DNA from 2 places in the Priestia sp. FSL R5-0597 genome. Region 2 is predicted to be linked to the other one. Evidence: riboswitches for the same ligand, from Rfam matches in the RefSeq annotation. Region 2 holds a riboswitch; the other holds the start of a gene.
The links. A riboswitch is a leader RNA that binds a small molecule or an ion and turns the genes downstream of it on or off. The one in region 2 is predicted to bind glycine.
Positions count from the first base shown of each region.

Region 1: another riboswitch for glycine. It lies ahead of gcvT (glycine cleavage system aminomethyltransferase GcvT); the one in region 2 lies ahead of MKX72_RS01985 (amino acid permease).

Region 1 covers NZ_JBBOUZ010000001.1:4,288,699-4,297,039, reverse strand. Annotated here, with positions in the region: gene comGA (competence type IV pilus ATPase ComGA) at 1-761, shown strand, start outside; gene comGB (competence type IV pilus assembly protein ComGB) at 752-1,798, shown strand; gene comGC (competence type IV pilus major pilin ComGC) at 1,813-2,124, shown strand; gene comGD (competence type IV pilus minor pilin ComGD) at 2,111-2,548, shown strand; gene MKX72_RS22675 (type II secretion system protein) at 2,532-2,870, shown strand; gene comGF (competence type IV pilus minor pilin ComGF) at 2,867-3,304, shown strand; gene comGG (competence type IV pilus minor pilin ComGG) at 3,294-3,668, shown strand; gene MKX72_RS22660 (YqzE family protein) at 3,712-3,897, shown strand; gene MKX72_RS22655 (YqhG family protein) at 3,921-4,745, opposite strand; gene MKX72_RS22650 (DEAD/DEAH box helicase) at 4,732-6,405, opposite strand; glycine riboswitch at 6,586-6,678, shown strand; gene gcvT (glycine cleavage system aminomethyltransferase GcvT) at 6,891-7,991, shown strand; gene gcvPA (aminomethyl-transferring glycine dehydrogenase subunit GcvPA) at 8,012-8,341, shown strand, end outside.
Region 2 covers NZ_JBBOUZ010000001.1:372,070-380,410, forward strand. Annotated here, with positions in the region: gene rlmD (23S rRNA (uracil(1939)-C(5))-methyltransferase RlmD) at 106-1,491, shown strand; gene MKX72_RS01980 (FAD-binding oxidoreductase) at 1,794-3,143, shown strand; glycine riboswitch at 3,343-3,423, shown strand; gene MKX72_RS01985 (amino acid permease) at 3,583-4,926, shown strand; gene MKX72_RS01990 (PAS domain-containing sensor histidine kinase) at 5,206-7,347, shown strand; gene MKX72_RS01995 (YfhE family protein) at 7,771-7,887, opposite strand; gene MKX72_RS02000 (GNAT family N-acetyltransferase) at 7,989-8,341, opposite strand, start outside.

The sequences.
Region 1 (8,341 bases), 3.9 Mb from region 2:
CTCATGATGAAAGTCTTGTTATTCGGCTTTTGCCTCATCAACAATCTACCTCTCTCAAACATTTATCTCTTTTTCCTGAACATACTAAAAAGCTTATTTCTCTCTTGAAATTCTCTCATGGATTAATTATTTTTACCGGTCCTACAGGATCAGGTAAAACCACTACTCTATATACTCTTTTACACGAAGTAAAGCACCTTTTTAATCGAAATGTTATTACACTAGAAGATCCTATTGAAAAACCGAGTGAAACCGTGCTTCAAGTGCAGGTAAATGAACGCGCAGGGATTACGTATACGACTGGTTTAAAAGCTATATTGCGCCATGATCCAGACATTATCATGGTGGGAGAAATAAGAGATAGTGAGACCGCCAAAATTGCTGTGAGAGCAGCGCTTACCGGACACTTGGTTTTGACAACGATGCATACTAAAGATACAAAAGGATCTTTGTACAGGCTGCTTGAGTTTGGCGTTAGCTTTCAAGAAATGGAGCAGACTCTTGTAGCAGTAGCTGCACAGCGTCTTGTAGAAATTCGCTGTCCGCTGTGTTCGGGAAAATGCCACCCTGCTTGTAAAAAAATGAGGAAGCATCGTCAGTCCAGCATATACGAATTGCTTTATGGCAAGGAGCTTAGCGCAGTGATGAGAGAAGTGAAAGGAGAAAATGCGGATTATGATTATAAGACGCTCCGAGATGTTATTCTAAAAGGAATCGCGCTAGGCTATTTATATCCGCATTCGCTAGACGGATGGGGGTAAAGACAAATAGACAAAAAAGGTGGTCTCTAGCTCAGCAAGCAAAAATTCTTAAGCAGGTCTCCAAGCTCTTAGAAAAAGGCTACACTCTTTCTCAAGCTCTTTCATTTTTGACGTTTCAAGTATCTAACAAAGAAAAAACGGATATTGAAAAATGTCTTGAGCAGTTAAAACGAGGAGAATCTTTGCACGATGCTTTTGTTAAACTTCAGTTTCACCGTGATATTTTAAGCTATTTATATTTTGCGGAACAGCATGGAAACCTTCAATTTGCTTTAAAAGAAAGTAGCTCAATGATTGAAGAAAAAGTAAGGCATCGTAAAAAATTTCAAAAGCTTGTTCAATATCCCGTATTGCTACTTCTGTTTATTCTTTCCATTTTATTTGTTTTAAGTACGGTTTTACTTCCGCAGTTTGAAGCTCTGTACTTATCCTTTGGAAACAAGCAGTCTTCGTTTATCCTCTTATTTATGCAGGCGATGTCGTTCTTTCCTTTTGTGTTACCTGCAGTCATCAGTATGCCAATCATCCTTTATTTGTTTTATGTAATTTACATTAAAAAATTGCCTCCAGTAGTTCAAATGCAGCTTTTTATGAGAGTTCCCGTTATCCGAACGTTCACACGACTATTTAACTCCTACTTTTTTTCTGTTCATATGAGCAATTTATTAAACGGTGGTTTATCTATTTATGAATGTTTTGCTCTTTTTCAAAAGCAGGAGCATCATCCGTTCTTTCAAGTGGAAGCTTTTGCTTTTACAGATCAACTTTCCTCAGGAATGCGATTAGATCATATCGTTTCAGCTAAATCTCATTATGAAAAAGACTTGGCTCATGTTATTGTGCATGGCCAGCAGAACGGTGAGCTTTCTCAAGAGCTGTATGATTACAGTCTATTTATGATGGAAAGAATGGAACAATTTATTTTTCGTATTTTAAAATATGTACAGCCGCTTACATTTTTGTTCATCGGAATGGTCATTCTGCTTATGTATATGTCCGTTATGCTTCCGATGTTAGAAGTGATGTCGAGCTTGTAGAAGGGTGAAAGAATATGATTCTAAAAGGTAATAAAGGGTTTACCCTTATTGAAATGTTAATCGTTATGCTCGTTATTACCGTGCTTTTGCTCATTATGATTCCAAATGTATTAAAGCATAATACGGTTATTAACAACAAAGGCTGCTCAGCTCTTGTCAAAACCGTAGAGGCTGAGGTACAAGTATATGAGCTTGAAAACGGCGAAAAACCAAGTCTAGAAGAGCTTGAAGCAGGAGGCTACTTAAAAGAAGGCACCGTGTGTCCAAATGGTCAAGCTATTCAAATTGACGGTACCGGAAAGGTTACGGCTAGTGGTTCTTCTTAAGCAAAAAGGATTTACCCTCATTGAGATGCTGATGGTTTTATTTATTGTGCAAGTGATGATGTTTTCCATTATCGTAACCATTCGGCCGCTTGTGGAATATTACAAAATCACATTATTCTTGCGACAGCTGCAAAGCGACACGTTTTATGTGCAGCAGACAGCCATGAACCGAGAATCTCCAATTAAAATTAACTTCGCACCGAAGGGAACAGAATATATTGTTTCTGATTCTCGTGCCGTTCTTTATAAGCGCGCCTATGATTCCACCATTCATATCACGTTTGGAAGCGGCAATTCCACGATACAATACAACAAAAACGGCAATATTTCTCAAGCAAAGACCATTTTTATCAGCAGTCAAAAGTTTAAATACAAAGTTACTTTTCAAATAGGTAGAGGGCGTTTTTATGTGGACAAGATGTAAGGGTCAGCAGGGCTATACCTTGTTAGAAATGCTTGTTTCATTTAGCATGCTTTTACTCCTAACCGGTACAATTATTCCTTTGTATGTTCAGATGAAGGAAGAAGAAAAGAAGCAATATGTTTCGTATCAAGCTGATGCTATCTTACACGAAGAACTATTGAAATATAAATATGAAACAGGATATAAACGGCGAGAAAAAATCGTAAAAGAAAACGTTGTGTTTTATCTGAAGTGGAACGGAGAAAGTGCTCAAAAGCTTTGTGTAGAATGGACAGATTCGGCTGATAAAATGAAAAAGAAGTGTGATGTGATGTTGAAGTGAAAAGTGAAAAAGGCTTTACGCTTGTAGAGATGTTAGTCAGTTTTGCTCTTTTTTTGATCATTGTTTCATTTTTCCCCATTATCATTCCGCTAGCTAAGCAAACATATAATCCAGACTTTAGTATGAATGAAATGGAGTGGGAAATTTTTGTGAATCAACTTGCTATGGAATATCGAGAAGCAAAAGAAGTGAGAATTCATGCGACTACGCTTACGTTGAAAATGGAAAATAATCAGATCATCACTTATGAACGATACGAAGACAAGATAAGAAGACGAGTGGATGAAAGCGGTCATGAAGTTGTGCTGCAGCATATTAAGAATATCATGTATGAACAGCAAAAAGAAAGGCTGCTGATTCGTTCAACAGACGGTGTTAACAAAGTTAGAGAAGAAACCATTACGACGTTTTTGATGCTTGCTTATGAAACATAATGAGCAAGGGTTTATTCTCCCGGTTGTGTTGGCATTTTGTGCGCTTTTTCTTCTGTTAGTAGCTCAGCAAACTACTTATTTTGTGACGAAAAGTTCATTTTATCAAGAAGTAGAGCAGAAAAATCGTCTGCAGCATCTTTTAGAAAACGCGGTTGTACATGTAAAAAAAGAAATAAAAGAACATAATAAATCTCCATCTGCACCCTTAGTGTTAGAAACGGGTACGGTTTCATACGACGTAGTAAGTGAAGATGAACAGATGATTATCCTAAAAATAAAGTGTCAAACACTGCAAGGAAGAGCATTGACAGAAACCGCATATATTCAAAAAAAGGATCAGCACATTGTGAAGTGGACGGATTAAGTCTCTTTCTCTCCGGATATAATAGTGCTGAGGAGATGATTATATGAAAACGAATGATTATGTAAAATATATGACTCAGCAATTTGTACAATATATGGATCAGCCAAAAGAAGAGAGGAAAACGAAAAAGATTCAAAAAAAAGAAGAGCGAGCACCTTTTGCGAACAGATGGTTTGGAATGATTCCGCTGTCGTTTATGCTGTGGTACCGAAAGAAAAAAGAAAGATGAGCATATCATATGCTCATCTTTTTTTAACCGACTTGTGTTTTATTAAATTGACGTGACATCGTTTCGGGCGATATGTAAAATAAGCCACCGTTTATAAACTTAAATAAGATGGTCGGTTCGTACAGCTCTTGAAGCGCTGTTTTTTCGGTCATATATATTTCTGGCAGCTCTTCTGCTGTTTCGTAAAAATGATCAAGCAGTGCTAAGTCTTCGTACCATCTTTCCTGCGCTTTTTCTGCCCATTCAGTCGGTTGAGTTTTAACGTAGTCAGTCACGTATGATGTGAGTCGTGCAATCGCACTTTTCGGCTTAATAAAAGGTGAAAGAGTAAAGCAATAGTCCGAGATTTTAGATGATAAATTTTGATTAATGATTGATTCATGAAATGATTCAACGATTTGTCCGTTAATTAAATTAATGCCAAGCGACAAGAGCTCATCCTTTTTACGGTCGCATTTGTATGAGACTTTAATATTTAACGCAAGCCAAGGGTGTAAAGGCTGATTTGTTGGTTGAGCTGATGAAACTTGTTCATACAGATGAATAAACCCGCCTAGCTTTTGAGTAGAAGCGAAAATTTGATGCAGCCTAGGTGAGCCAAAATGAATTCGTTCTCCTTGAACAGAATCGTCTTCAAACGCGGGATCTGTAATGAAAGTGAGTGAAGCAGGATTTGCTTCTCCGCCTGTCTTTTCAACATAATGCCAATAAAATGGACGATTCATCAACTCTTTGTCAAGTTCGATTGTTAATTGAACCTTTAGATAAGATGGTGTTTCTGTGACAATAGAACAATTATTAGCTAGAAAGTAACGCTTTAAAAATTGATGAATATCAGTTTGCTGCATGCTGATCCTCCTCGCTGTCTTCGTATTGAATAATAGACGTCAAGTTCTCCATTTTGATTTTTATTTCTCCTTCACTCCGTGAATGAAATAAAATATCTTGAATATGCTCTTCGATATTTTTTAAATCAAGCTTTGTTAAAATATCATCTAACTCTCCAACAACTCGTTCAAAAAGGTTTATTTTTTCGTATAACAATTTTAAAATATGTTCTTCGACCGTATGTTGAATCGCTAAATTGTAAATGTGAACATCATGTTTTTGACCTAAACGATGTACCCTTCCAATTCGCTGTTCTAGACGCATTGGATTCCACGGTAGATCATAGTTAATAATATGATGACAAAACTGAAGGTTGATTCCTTCTCCGCCCGCTTCAGTGGCAATAAATACTTGCGCGTGGCTTTCAAAAAGCTGCTTCATCCAGTCTTTTTTACCTCGCTTAAATCCTCCTCTAAACGGTACAGAGGTAATTCCATGCTGTTTTAAATACCACTGTAAGTACAGTTGAGTTGCTCTGTACTCAGTGAAAATAATAACTTTGTCATCAATTTTTTGAACGAGTTCCAGAACTTTTTCTGCTTTTGCATTTTGCGGCACTTGCTGAAGTAGTTGCATTAACGGAGTAATCATATGTTCCGTTAATGCGCTGTTTTGATCTTCCTGACGTTCCAGCATGTTTTTTAATGTCATATACACCGCTTCACGGCTGCTGCAGGCCTCTCGCTGCAGGGTTAAAATTGAAAAAGCACTTGAAGGGTGCAGTCCGTTTCCTTTAAAAGACGTAATCGCATCGTATAGCTCGCGTTCTTTCGGTGAAAATTCAACAGGAATGGTTTGAACAATTCGCTTCGTCCATTCGATACCAGTATCATGGCGGCGATTTCGAATCATAACTTTGTTAACAAGCTCTTTTAAGTGCTCATCGTTTTGCAAAGATCGTTTTTTAGCAGAAAATAATTCTTCGAAATAGTCTTTATTGCCGAGATGGCCAGGCTTTAAAAGAGAGACTAAGTTGAAAATTTCTTCAATTCGATTTTGAATCGGTGTTGCGGTTAGCAACAGACAAAATTTCTTTTTCAGGCTTTGAACAAATTCATAGTTTTTTGTTTTGTTGTTTTTAAGTTTATGAGCTTCATCAATGATGATGAGGTCGTAGTCTTGTTCTAGCACAATTTCTCGATGAGGGGAACGTTTTGCTGTATCAATTGAAGATACAACGATGTCACACTGATCCCACACATATGATTTTCTTTGAGGGACCGCGGGAATATAAAATTTTTGATTCAATTCCATAGCCCACTGTGAAACAAGCGAAGCTGGAACTAAAATGAGAACTTTTTTAACAAGCCCGCGAATCATATATTCCTTCAAAATTAACCCTGCTTCAATCGTTTTCCCTAGTCCTACTTCATCTGCTAAAATGGCTTTCCCATTCATTGTTTCGACTACTTGTTTGGCTACTTCGAGCTGATGAGGAAGCGGCGTTAAATCGGCTAGATGTGTTGGGCTTTGTAGCCCTTCAAATTCTGAGATAAGCGTTTGGTCTTCTATTTCATAGGCAAGTTTATACAAATCCCATGCAGACCAAGGGCCGTCTTGCTCCAATTTAGTTGAGAAGGCTGCTTCCCATGTTTCATCGATGTTTAATTTCACTTTCATGATAAAAATGCTCCTTTGTAAAAAATTTTTATTGAACAAATGATAAGAATCAGGTAGGATAAAAATATATTTAGAAAATTTGAAAAAGAAAATAGATTAGCACTTTACAAATGATTGTGTGAATAAAGATAGATACATCTTTCAGTAGTATGCCCAACTTTACCAACTTTATAGAAGCGAATGACGACACGGGGAGAGACTACTTGAATGTAGCGCCGAAGGAGCAAGCAATAAAATTGTGAATCTCTCAGGCAAAAAGACTCTTGTTTGACGCAGCTCTGGAGAGTGTCTATGCGTTTATAGACCACCCACGAGGCAAACCTATTCGTTTATAGGTAAACTTTCAGGTGAAAAGGACAGAGACTTCCTACTAAATACAGTAGGGGGTTTTCTGTCCTTTTTTGTTTGGATACATAGTGATCCCCACACTATTTGAAAACTCCCCGTTATGAAAAGTTTCACGTGAAAAAGAGGAGGACATAAATATGACAACAGAATTACACAAAACGCCGCTTTATGATACCTATCAAAGATATGGTGCCAAAACAATTGATTTTGGAGGATGGGCTCTTCCCGTTCAATTTTCTTCTATTAAAGAAGAGCATGAAGCTGTACGTACAAAGGCAGGTCTTTTTGATGTCTCTCATATGGGAGAAATTCTTGTGACAGGAGCTGATAGCTTAGCTTTTCTTCAGCATACGATGACAAATGACGTTTCTACCCTTGTAGATGGAAAAGCGCAGTATACGGCTATGTGTTATGAAGACGGAGGCACGGTAGATGATTTGCTGATTTACAAAAAAGCAGATCAAGAGTATTTGCTGGTCGTAAACGCTGCTAATATTCAAAAAGACTATGAGTGGCTTGTGTCTCACAAGCAAAAAGATGTAACGCTCGTTAATCAATCTGATGAAACTGCGCAGCTAGCATTACAAGGTCCTTTAGCAGAAAAAGTTTTACAAACGTTAACGAATGAAAATTTAGCTTCATTAAAGCCATTTACATTTGCTGATGATGTAGAAGTAGCGAATGTAAATGCTCTCGTTTCACGTACTGGATATACCGGAGAAGATGGTTTTGAAATTTATTGTTCTTCAGCTGACGCCTCTCACTTGTGGACGGCTATTTTAGAAGCAGGAAGTGAGGACGGTGTGTTGCCTTGCGGACTAGGAGCTCGCGATACGCTTCGTTTTGAAGCTACTTTGGCTTTATATGGCCAAGAGCTTTCAAAAGATATTACGCCCATTGAAGCTCGAATTGGATTTGCAGTAAAGACGAACAAAGACAGCTTTATTGGAAAAGAAGTGTTAAAAGAACAGCGTGAAAGCGGGGCACCTCGTAAGCTGGTAGGAATTGAAATGATTGATAAAGGTATACCAAGACACGGTTACGAAGTATTTGCAGATGAAGAACAAATTGGATTTGTGACAACAGGTACACAGTCACCGACATTAAAGAAAAACATCGGTTTAGCGCTATTATCAGCAGAGTATACAGAGCTTGGTCAAGAAGTGGAAGTGCAGGTTCGGAAAAAACGCTTAAAAGCAAAAGTGGTTTCAACACCTTTTTATAAACGTTCAAAGTAAGCTTTGGGGAGGAATTTAACATGTTACATCGCTATTTACCAATGACAGAACAAGATCAGCAGCAAATGTTAGCAGCAATTGGTGTTTCATCCGTTGATGATTTATTTTCAGATATTCCGCAGCGCGTTCGTTTTCAAGGAGAATACAATATTAAAAAAGCGGCTTCAGAGCCTCAGCTGTTAAAAGAATTAAATAATATGGCTGCAAAAAATGCTCATTTGAAAGAATATTCTTCTTTTTTAGGAGCGGGAGTTTATGATCATTACATGCCGGTTATTGTTGACCATGTTATTTCTCGTTCGGAATTTTATACTGCCTATACTCCGTATCAGCCAGAAATTTCTCAAGGA
Region 2 (8,341 bases):
ATATGCGTTGATGTCTTTTTTAAAGCGATACGGTCCAATAGGTTTTAAGCAGCTAAAGACCGTTAATAACTATATAAAGAATTTAAACTAATCGGAGTTGGTCTCATGAATAAATCAAAAACTGAAATGAAAGTTCAAAAAGGACAAACGTTTCCGTTGACGATAAAAAGACTCGGTATTAATGGAGAAGGCGTAGGCTATTTTAAGCGCCAAGTCGTCTTTGTACCGGGAGCATTACCGAATGAAGAAGTGGTTGTAGAAGCAACAAATGTTCAGCATAAGTTTGCCGAAGGGAAAATCAAGCGAATTCGCAAAAAATCTCCTCATCGCGTAGAAGCACCCTGTCCGATTTACGACCAGTGCGGAGGCTGCCAGCTTCAGCACTTATCTTATGAAGGTCAGCTAGAATCCAAGCGGGATATTGTTCTGCAAGCGTTCGAACGTCACAGTTCATTAAAAAAAGTAGAGGAAAAAACTCGCCAAACGATTGGTATGGAAGATCCGTGGCGCTATCGTAATAAATCTCAGTTTCAAGTCGGCGTGGACAAACAAAAAGTCATTGCGGGTTTGTATGGACTGAATTCTCACCGCTTGATTGATATTGAAAACTGTCCCATTCAGCATAAAGCTACAAATCACGTGACAAAAGAAATAAAACGAATTTTACAAGACCTTCAAATTCCTATCTACAATGAGCGTAAACGCCGTGGAATTGTGCGTACCATTGTATCACGAGTAGGGTTTGAAACGGGTGAAGTTCAAATTGTCTTGATTACGGCTAAAAAAGAAATTCCGAAAAAAGAGCTGCTGATGAAAGAAATTCAGCGCCGCCTGCCGGAAGTGAAATCACTCGTACAAAACGTAAACGGTCAAAAAACATCGCTTATTTTTGGAGACGAAACGTTTACACTTTCTGGAAAGTCGGTGATTCAAGAAACGTTAGGTGATATCTCATTCGAACTTTCAGCGCGTGCATTTTTCCAGCTGAATCCTCTCCAAACGGTGAAGCTATACGACGAAGTAAAAAAAGCAGCTGCGCTAACAGGCAGTGAAAAAATCGTAGATGCTTACTGCGGAGTAGGGACAATTGGCTTATGGCTTGCTAAAGATGCCAAAGAAATTCGCGGAATGGACACGATTGAAGAATCCATTGTAGACGCGCGAAAAAATGCCAAAGATCATGGATTTGAACATGCCACGTATGTAACAGGTCCGGCTGAAAAATGGATGCCGCAGTGGGTAAAAGAAGGCTGGAAGCCAGACGTTATCGTCGTTGACCCGCCGCGAACAGGCTGTGATGACAAGCTTCTAAAAACAATTTTACAAGTAAAGCCAAAGAAAGTGGTTTACGTATCTTGTAATCCATCCACATTAGCCAAAGATGTGCAGCAGCTGTCGAAGGCTTATAACGTTGATTACATTCAGCCTGTTGATATGTTCCCTCATACAGCGCACGTGGAGAATGTGGTGAGTTTGACGTTAAAGAAGTAAATAGATGAAGAGTAAAGGGCAGATTTGGTTCTGCTCTTTTTTTATTTGAATTGGACTCTTGTTGGAAGAAAAAATATTCTAATATATCTAATTTGAATTATTGGAAAGTTATGTTTTAGAAAGCATCGGAGCACCGAAAAGAAGTTTTATTAGTACTTATATTTCAGTAAATGAACTGAAATTTCATTTTTTATAGAGATGATAAACGCCAATCTAGTCTTGAAAACCCACACCCTCAACCACCCCAAGAATACTATAGTAATAAAACTACTAAAAAGTATATACAGAGGGGCAGAGGTCAAATGGACTCAATGTTTTTGAAAGGGCTTACGGGTGAAGTGGTAACGCCGAAAGACCCCATTTATGAGGAAACTCGTCAGGAGTGGAATCGTGCTATTGATAAATTTCCGCTTGTGATTGTGTACTGTGAAAAAAAGCAGGATGTTGTAAATGCAATTCAATGGGCGCGCAAGCATCGTGTAGACATTCGCATTCGATCTGGCGGTCATCATTATGAAGGGTATTCTACGGGTGACTGTGTATTGGTCATTGATATCAGTCGGTTAAACGGGTTGAAATTGGATAGGAAACGGAACATCTTAAAGATGGAGGGAGGAGCAAAGAATACGGAAGTGTATGATTTTATCGGTTCGAATGGATATGTGTTTCCAGGAGGAACGTGTCCGACTGTTGGGGTGTCTGGCTTTACGCTCGGAGGAGGCTGGGGGCTTTCGAGCAGACTTTACGGATTAGGCTGTGACAGCTTGATAGAGCTAGAGTTGGTCAATTATGAAGGAAAGATTATTAAAGCAAACAAATCGTGTAACGCGGATCTTTTTTGGGCATGCCGAGGTGCTGGTGGCGGTAATTTTGGCGTTGTGGCAAGCATGACGTTTCAGCTTCCAAAACCGACGAACAGCTCTGTGACGCTTGTTCGCTTCTTTTATGTAGGTACTACAAGAGAAAAACAGGCACAAGTGATGAATATATGGCAAAGCTGGCTGCCTGAATTGGACAAACGTATGACGCTAGTTGCCAGTTTTTATAATGCAGAAGGAGAAGGATTGGGCATATTTGCGAACGGCTTCTTTTACGGATCTCCAGAAAGAGCTCGAAAGATCTTGCAGCCTTTTGCAGAGGTGGAGGGGTTCCGAGTCGAGCTAGAGTCATTATCTTTTCTTGAAGCGGTACAAAAGATAGAAGCAACCTATCCTCCGTCTGAAAAATTTAAGTCAACGGGAAGATTTGTGCAAAGAAGTTATTCAGTTGGCCAGCTTGAAAATCTTGCAGATCTCATACAGCGTCCAGCAGAAGGGTCCGTTTACGCCGCGATTTCTTTTTATGCACTAGGAGGAGAAATTCGCAGTGTTGGTAACAGAGAAACGGCCTTCTTTTACAGAAACGCTAGATATATTCTGGGCTTTCAATCTGTATGGACAGACGATGCGTTTGCACGAGCAAACAGAGAGTGGCTGTATAAGCAATTTCAATATATTAAACGTATTACGAAAGGCTCCTATGTGAATTTCCCTATCAGCAACCTTAGAAACTACGAGTATGAGTATTTTGGAGACAACGCAGAGCGGTTAGAAAGAGTAAATAAAAAGTACGATCCATTTAACGTATTTAGGTTTCCGCAGGGACTCAGGTAGCATGTAGAAAAGGATACTAAGTTGACGATTGAACCTGTTTCATTACCTTCTTTCGAAGAAGGTAAATAAATGAAAGTCATCTTTCTTGTTGACAAAGCATCCAACTGGTATTAGAATAAACAACTATTCGACAGTCATTATCTTGATCGAAAAATTTAATACGTAGAAAGCTATGATTGCTATGGATCACACTATAGCAGGAGCAGCTTCTGGAGAGATCGCGATAGTTTCGCGACGCCGAAGGGTTCACAATCTCAGGCAAAAGGACAGAAGAGTACCGGATATTTATTTGGCATGTTACTAATTGGTAGCATGTACCATAATATTTGTTATTCTTATGACCATGAGATTGGAGCGCATCCAATCTCTTTTTTTATTGGACTTTATTTTGTAGTCCGCACGATCGCATCAAAGGTTTTATTGTTAGGAGGAGTTAGAGTTGGAACAACGAGAATTAAAGAGGGATTTATCCAATCGTCATGTTCAGCTAATCGCGATTGGAGGAACCATTGGGACGGGATTATTTTTAGGTTCTGGTAAAGCCATACAGCTTGCAGGTCCCTCTATCATCTTTGCTTATTTAATTGTGGGTATTTCGCTTTTCTTTGTGATGAGAGCGCTAGGAGAACTACTGCTGTCTAAAGCAGGTTATCAATCGTTAACAGATATTGCTGAAGAGTATCTTGGACCATGGGCTTCATTTGTCACAGGGTGGACGTACTGGTTTTGCTGGATCATGACAGCTATGGCTGATGTGATTGCCGTTGGCGTATATGTGAAATATTGGTTCAATATTCCTCAGTGGATTCCTGCACTTATTTGTGTAATCATTTTATTAGGACTTAACTTATTAACCGTAAAATTATTTGGAGAATTAGAGTTTTGGTTTGCTTTAATAAAGGTTATTACGATTCTTGCGTTAATTGTTATTGGCGTTATTTTACTGGTAATCGGATTTAAAACAGATGCAGGATCCGTTACGGTTCAAAATCTTTGGAATCATGGAGGACTGTTTCCAAACGGTGTTTCAGGTTTCTTACTTTCATTCCAAATGGTTATTTTCGCATACGTCGGGGTTGAATTGGTAGGGGTATCGGCAGCGGAAACATCAAATCCCCAAAAAAATATTCCATCGGCCATTAATAAAATTCCGCTGCGAATCTTATTTTTCTATGTTGGAGCGCTTATCGTCCTTTTATTTATTAACCCGTGGATGGAATTGAATGCAGCAGAAAGCCCATTTGTTAAAACCTTTAGTTTAGTCGGAATTCCGCTTGCTGCTGGAATTATTAATTTTGTTGTATTAACTTCAGCCGCTTCTGCTTGTAATAGCGGAATGTTTTCAACAAGCCGTATCTTATATAACTTAAGTAAAAATGACCAAGGGCCATCTACGTTTGCAAAACTGAACAAAAACCACGTACCAAGCAACGGATTGTTTGTATCTACGCTGGTTATCTCGGCGGGAGCTTTGTTAAGCAAACTGATACCAGATCAAGCTTTTGGCATCGTAACAACCATCAGCGCTATTTGTTTCATTTGGGTGTGGAGTATCATTTTGATTTGCCATCTAAGATATAAAAAAACGCGTCCGCAGCTGCATGCAGCATCAACATTCAAAGCACCGTTAACACCATTTATAAACTATGTTGTGCTAGCGTTGTTTGCAGTGATTCTTATTATTATGCTGTTTTCTGATGCGACGCGTCCAGCCTTATTGTTGACACCCGTTTGGTTTATTCTCTTATTTGGTTTTTACGGGGCTAGAAGGAAGAAGAAATAGTAAATGGGTGACCTCATCATTTCGTGATGGGGTCTTTTTATTGGAAGATAAATAATTGATTTCTACTGTATGAAGAAAATGCAGTAAGCAAAGTTTATATAAGAACCCTAAAAAAGTTTTAGCAGAAAATACAGTGAAAAAGCTCATAGTTTTCTGATAGTAATGTAGAACCAAATGCTTTTCTTCTATGTCTAAAGGTGGAATTCTATCATTTACATGGAAAAGTTTTCATTTTGCAGTACAATGGAGGTAGACTTCATTGAATTAAGGTGAACAAACATGAAATGGTTTAAATCTCATACGTTTTGGAAAATCTTCACGATTAATGTGCTTCTTATTTGTACCGTACTGACGCTAATGTTTATAGTTTCAAGAGTGATGCTGCCTAATATTTCTCAAGATCAATATCGACAGGTAACTGATAAAACCGTCAAGAGAATGAAAGAGCAAATTAACATCGTTATTAAAGATATTTGGAGCTTGGGCGACGAGGTACAGCAAGATCCTATTTTTTTATCAGATGATGAACAAGAGATAGACAAAGAACTGCAGAAAATAGTTAATATTTCACCGTATATCGATAGCGGAACCATTTTTAATACAAAAGGGTATGTGGAGCATTATTACCCAGATGATTTAAAGAGTATGAAGCACGTGAACTTAAGTAAAAGAAAATATTTTCAAGAAGCGCTGCGAACTAAAAAAATATATTTAAGCGATGTCGTTTCAGCAGACACAAAGCATTACATTGTGGTGATGGCAATTCCTATTTTGGATGAGCAGCAAAATGTAAAAAAAGTTATAAATTTAGCGCTGCGCATTGAAGAAAATAAAAGCTTTCAATCCATTTTTCAAACGTTCGATATAGGAGAGAACGGCTATACGTTTATTGTAGACCGCAATGGTAGAATTATTTCACACCCTGAGAAACAGAGAATCGGTGAAAATGCCAGGGAAAATGAAATCGTTCAGGAAACGATGAATCATAAATCAGGATATCAGCGCGTTGTGAACACCGAAGGTAAGTACTTCTTTGCGTCATTTGAATATATTCCTGTTTTGGATTGGGGAATTGTCGCTGAATTACCCGTTGAAGAAATTTACAGGCCTTATGAAACGTTTGAAAAAACGCTTTGGACCGTTTCAGGTATTACAATTTTACTGCTTTCTTTTTTTACTGCGTTATATGCAAGGCAAATTGTGAATCCTATTCGTAAACTATATGAATTGGCGGGACAAGTAGCGCGCGGGAATTTTAATCAAAAAATTCCGGAACGAGAAATTGAGCGGGGGGAAATCGGTACTTTATCTAAACAGTTTAATGAAATGATTAGCTATATACGCCATTCTAAAGCAAATTTACAGCAAAAAGAAAATCAGCTGCAGGAACAAAAAACGTTTTTAAGACAAGTCATTGACATTAATCCAAGCTATATTTATGCCATTAATCAAAAAAGGGAGTTCATTCTTGTTAATGAATCTTTTGCGATGCTGCTAGGTGAAAAATCTGATGACTTGATTGGACAACCAATTGATAAATATCAATTCAACCTTCAATCAGATCTTTTATATAAAGGGACGTTTTCAAACTGTACGCAAAAAGGGATGGTATTAGAAGAACAGTTTAAAGATTCGAAAGGAAACCGGCGCTGGGTCGAAACAGCAAAACTTCCTATTATGAATGAAAAACAGGAAGTGATTCAAATGCTGTGCGTATCGACAGATATTACGGAGCGTAAAAAAGCAGAAGAGAAGCTTAGAACTTCTGAGAAGCTTGCCGTTGTAGGAGAACTTGCAGCTGGAGTTGCTCACGAGATCAAAAATCCTTTGACTTCTTTAAAAGGTTTTGTTCACTTATTAAAAGAACAAAATCCCAAAGATGCTTTGTATATAGATATCATGGAAACTGAATTAGAACGAATGAATGGAATCGTAGAAGAATTTTTGATGTTAGGAAAACCTCAGGTTATGAATGTTGAACCCTTGAATATGCAAGCGCTTGTTCAAGAAGTGTGCTCGCTTCTTGAACCTGAAGCAGTAGAAAAAAAGGTAGCTTTCATATTTGAAAGGGATGAGCAATTACCGCAGGTATATGGAGATAAAAATCAGTTAAAACAAGTATTTATTAATATTATTAAAAACTCTATCGAAGCAATGCCTGAAGGAGGGGGTATTCATATTACGATTAAAGCAAAAGAAAACCACCTTTGGCTGCAGCTTGCTGATGAAGGGCAAGGTATTCCTCCTGAACGGTTAGCGAAGATAGGTGAGCCTTTTTATAGTACAAAAGAAAAAGGTACAGGTTTAGGGCTGATGGTCAGCTATCGGATTATTAAAGCTCATCATGCGCAGATGACATTTTCTAGTCAGTTAAATCAAGGAACAAGTGTGGATATATTGTTTCCAATCATAAAAAAGTAGGGGAAGTTCCCCTACTTTTTATTATTATACTTATAATATATCAAAAGCTTTCATGTTACTAAAACAAACGAAAGTGCTAAAGAAGATATCCACAGGTTAACAAGAAGTTAACTGCTGAATTGTATAGGATATTCACAACTTTATCCACATTATTCACATTTTTTCAGAAAATTTACATAAAAATTACCCACTGTCATTTCAAGTTATGAAAGCGGTAATATACATATCTGATAAAGTTATGCACATTATCCACATAATTGTGGGTAAACTTTGTGGATATAGTAAAGTATTAAAAAATCGTAAATCATACGCATGAAATCTTCGCGTTATTATCTTTACATAATATAAAACGTCCTTCCGATACACAGTGTACAGAAAGGACGTTGGGATGATCAAGCGTTGGATAGAGATGTTTTGCCTCACTTATTTTTTCGTGTAGCCGCCTGCACGGTCTGCTTTTTTAAACTCGCGGCCGTAATAGATTTCTTGAGCGCTACTTAACGTATTTTTTGCGTTTTCTTTTCGTTTTTTTTCAGACATAAAAAAACCTCCAATTAACGTTTTTCGATCATGCTACTTATTTTTTCCAGAATCTCTCGTTTTTAATCATAAAAAAAGCTCTCCGTGTAACGGAGAGACTCTTACGCTTCTTTAAGCTGGTGATCTTCTTGAACGTCTTGTTCGTGACGCAGGTAGTATAATGTATACAAGTCTTTTGGAATTTCGTACAAATCATATACGTCTTCATGTTGATTAATTTCATCGTATAAAGCTTTGTGTGTTTCATTCGCAAGTACTGCATAAGGCAGTTTTTCGGCAGCCTTAATAGACCTGATGTTGATTTTGCGGATTCGCATAAAAATTCGCTCTATATTTAACTCAAAGAACAGTTCATTAAAGAACGCTTCTTTTGCAATTTGATTATATCCTTTTCCATGAAACGGTTTGCCAAGCCAAGTGCCTAAAAAACCAGCTTGATCCTGTACATCAAATA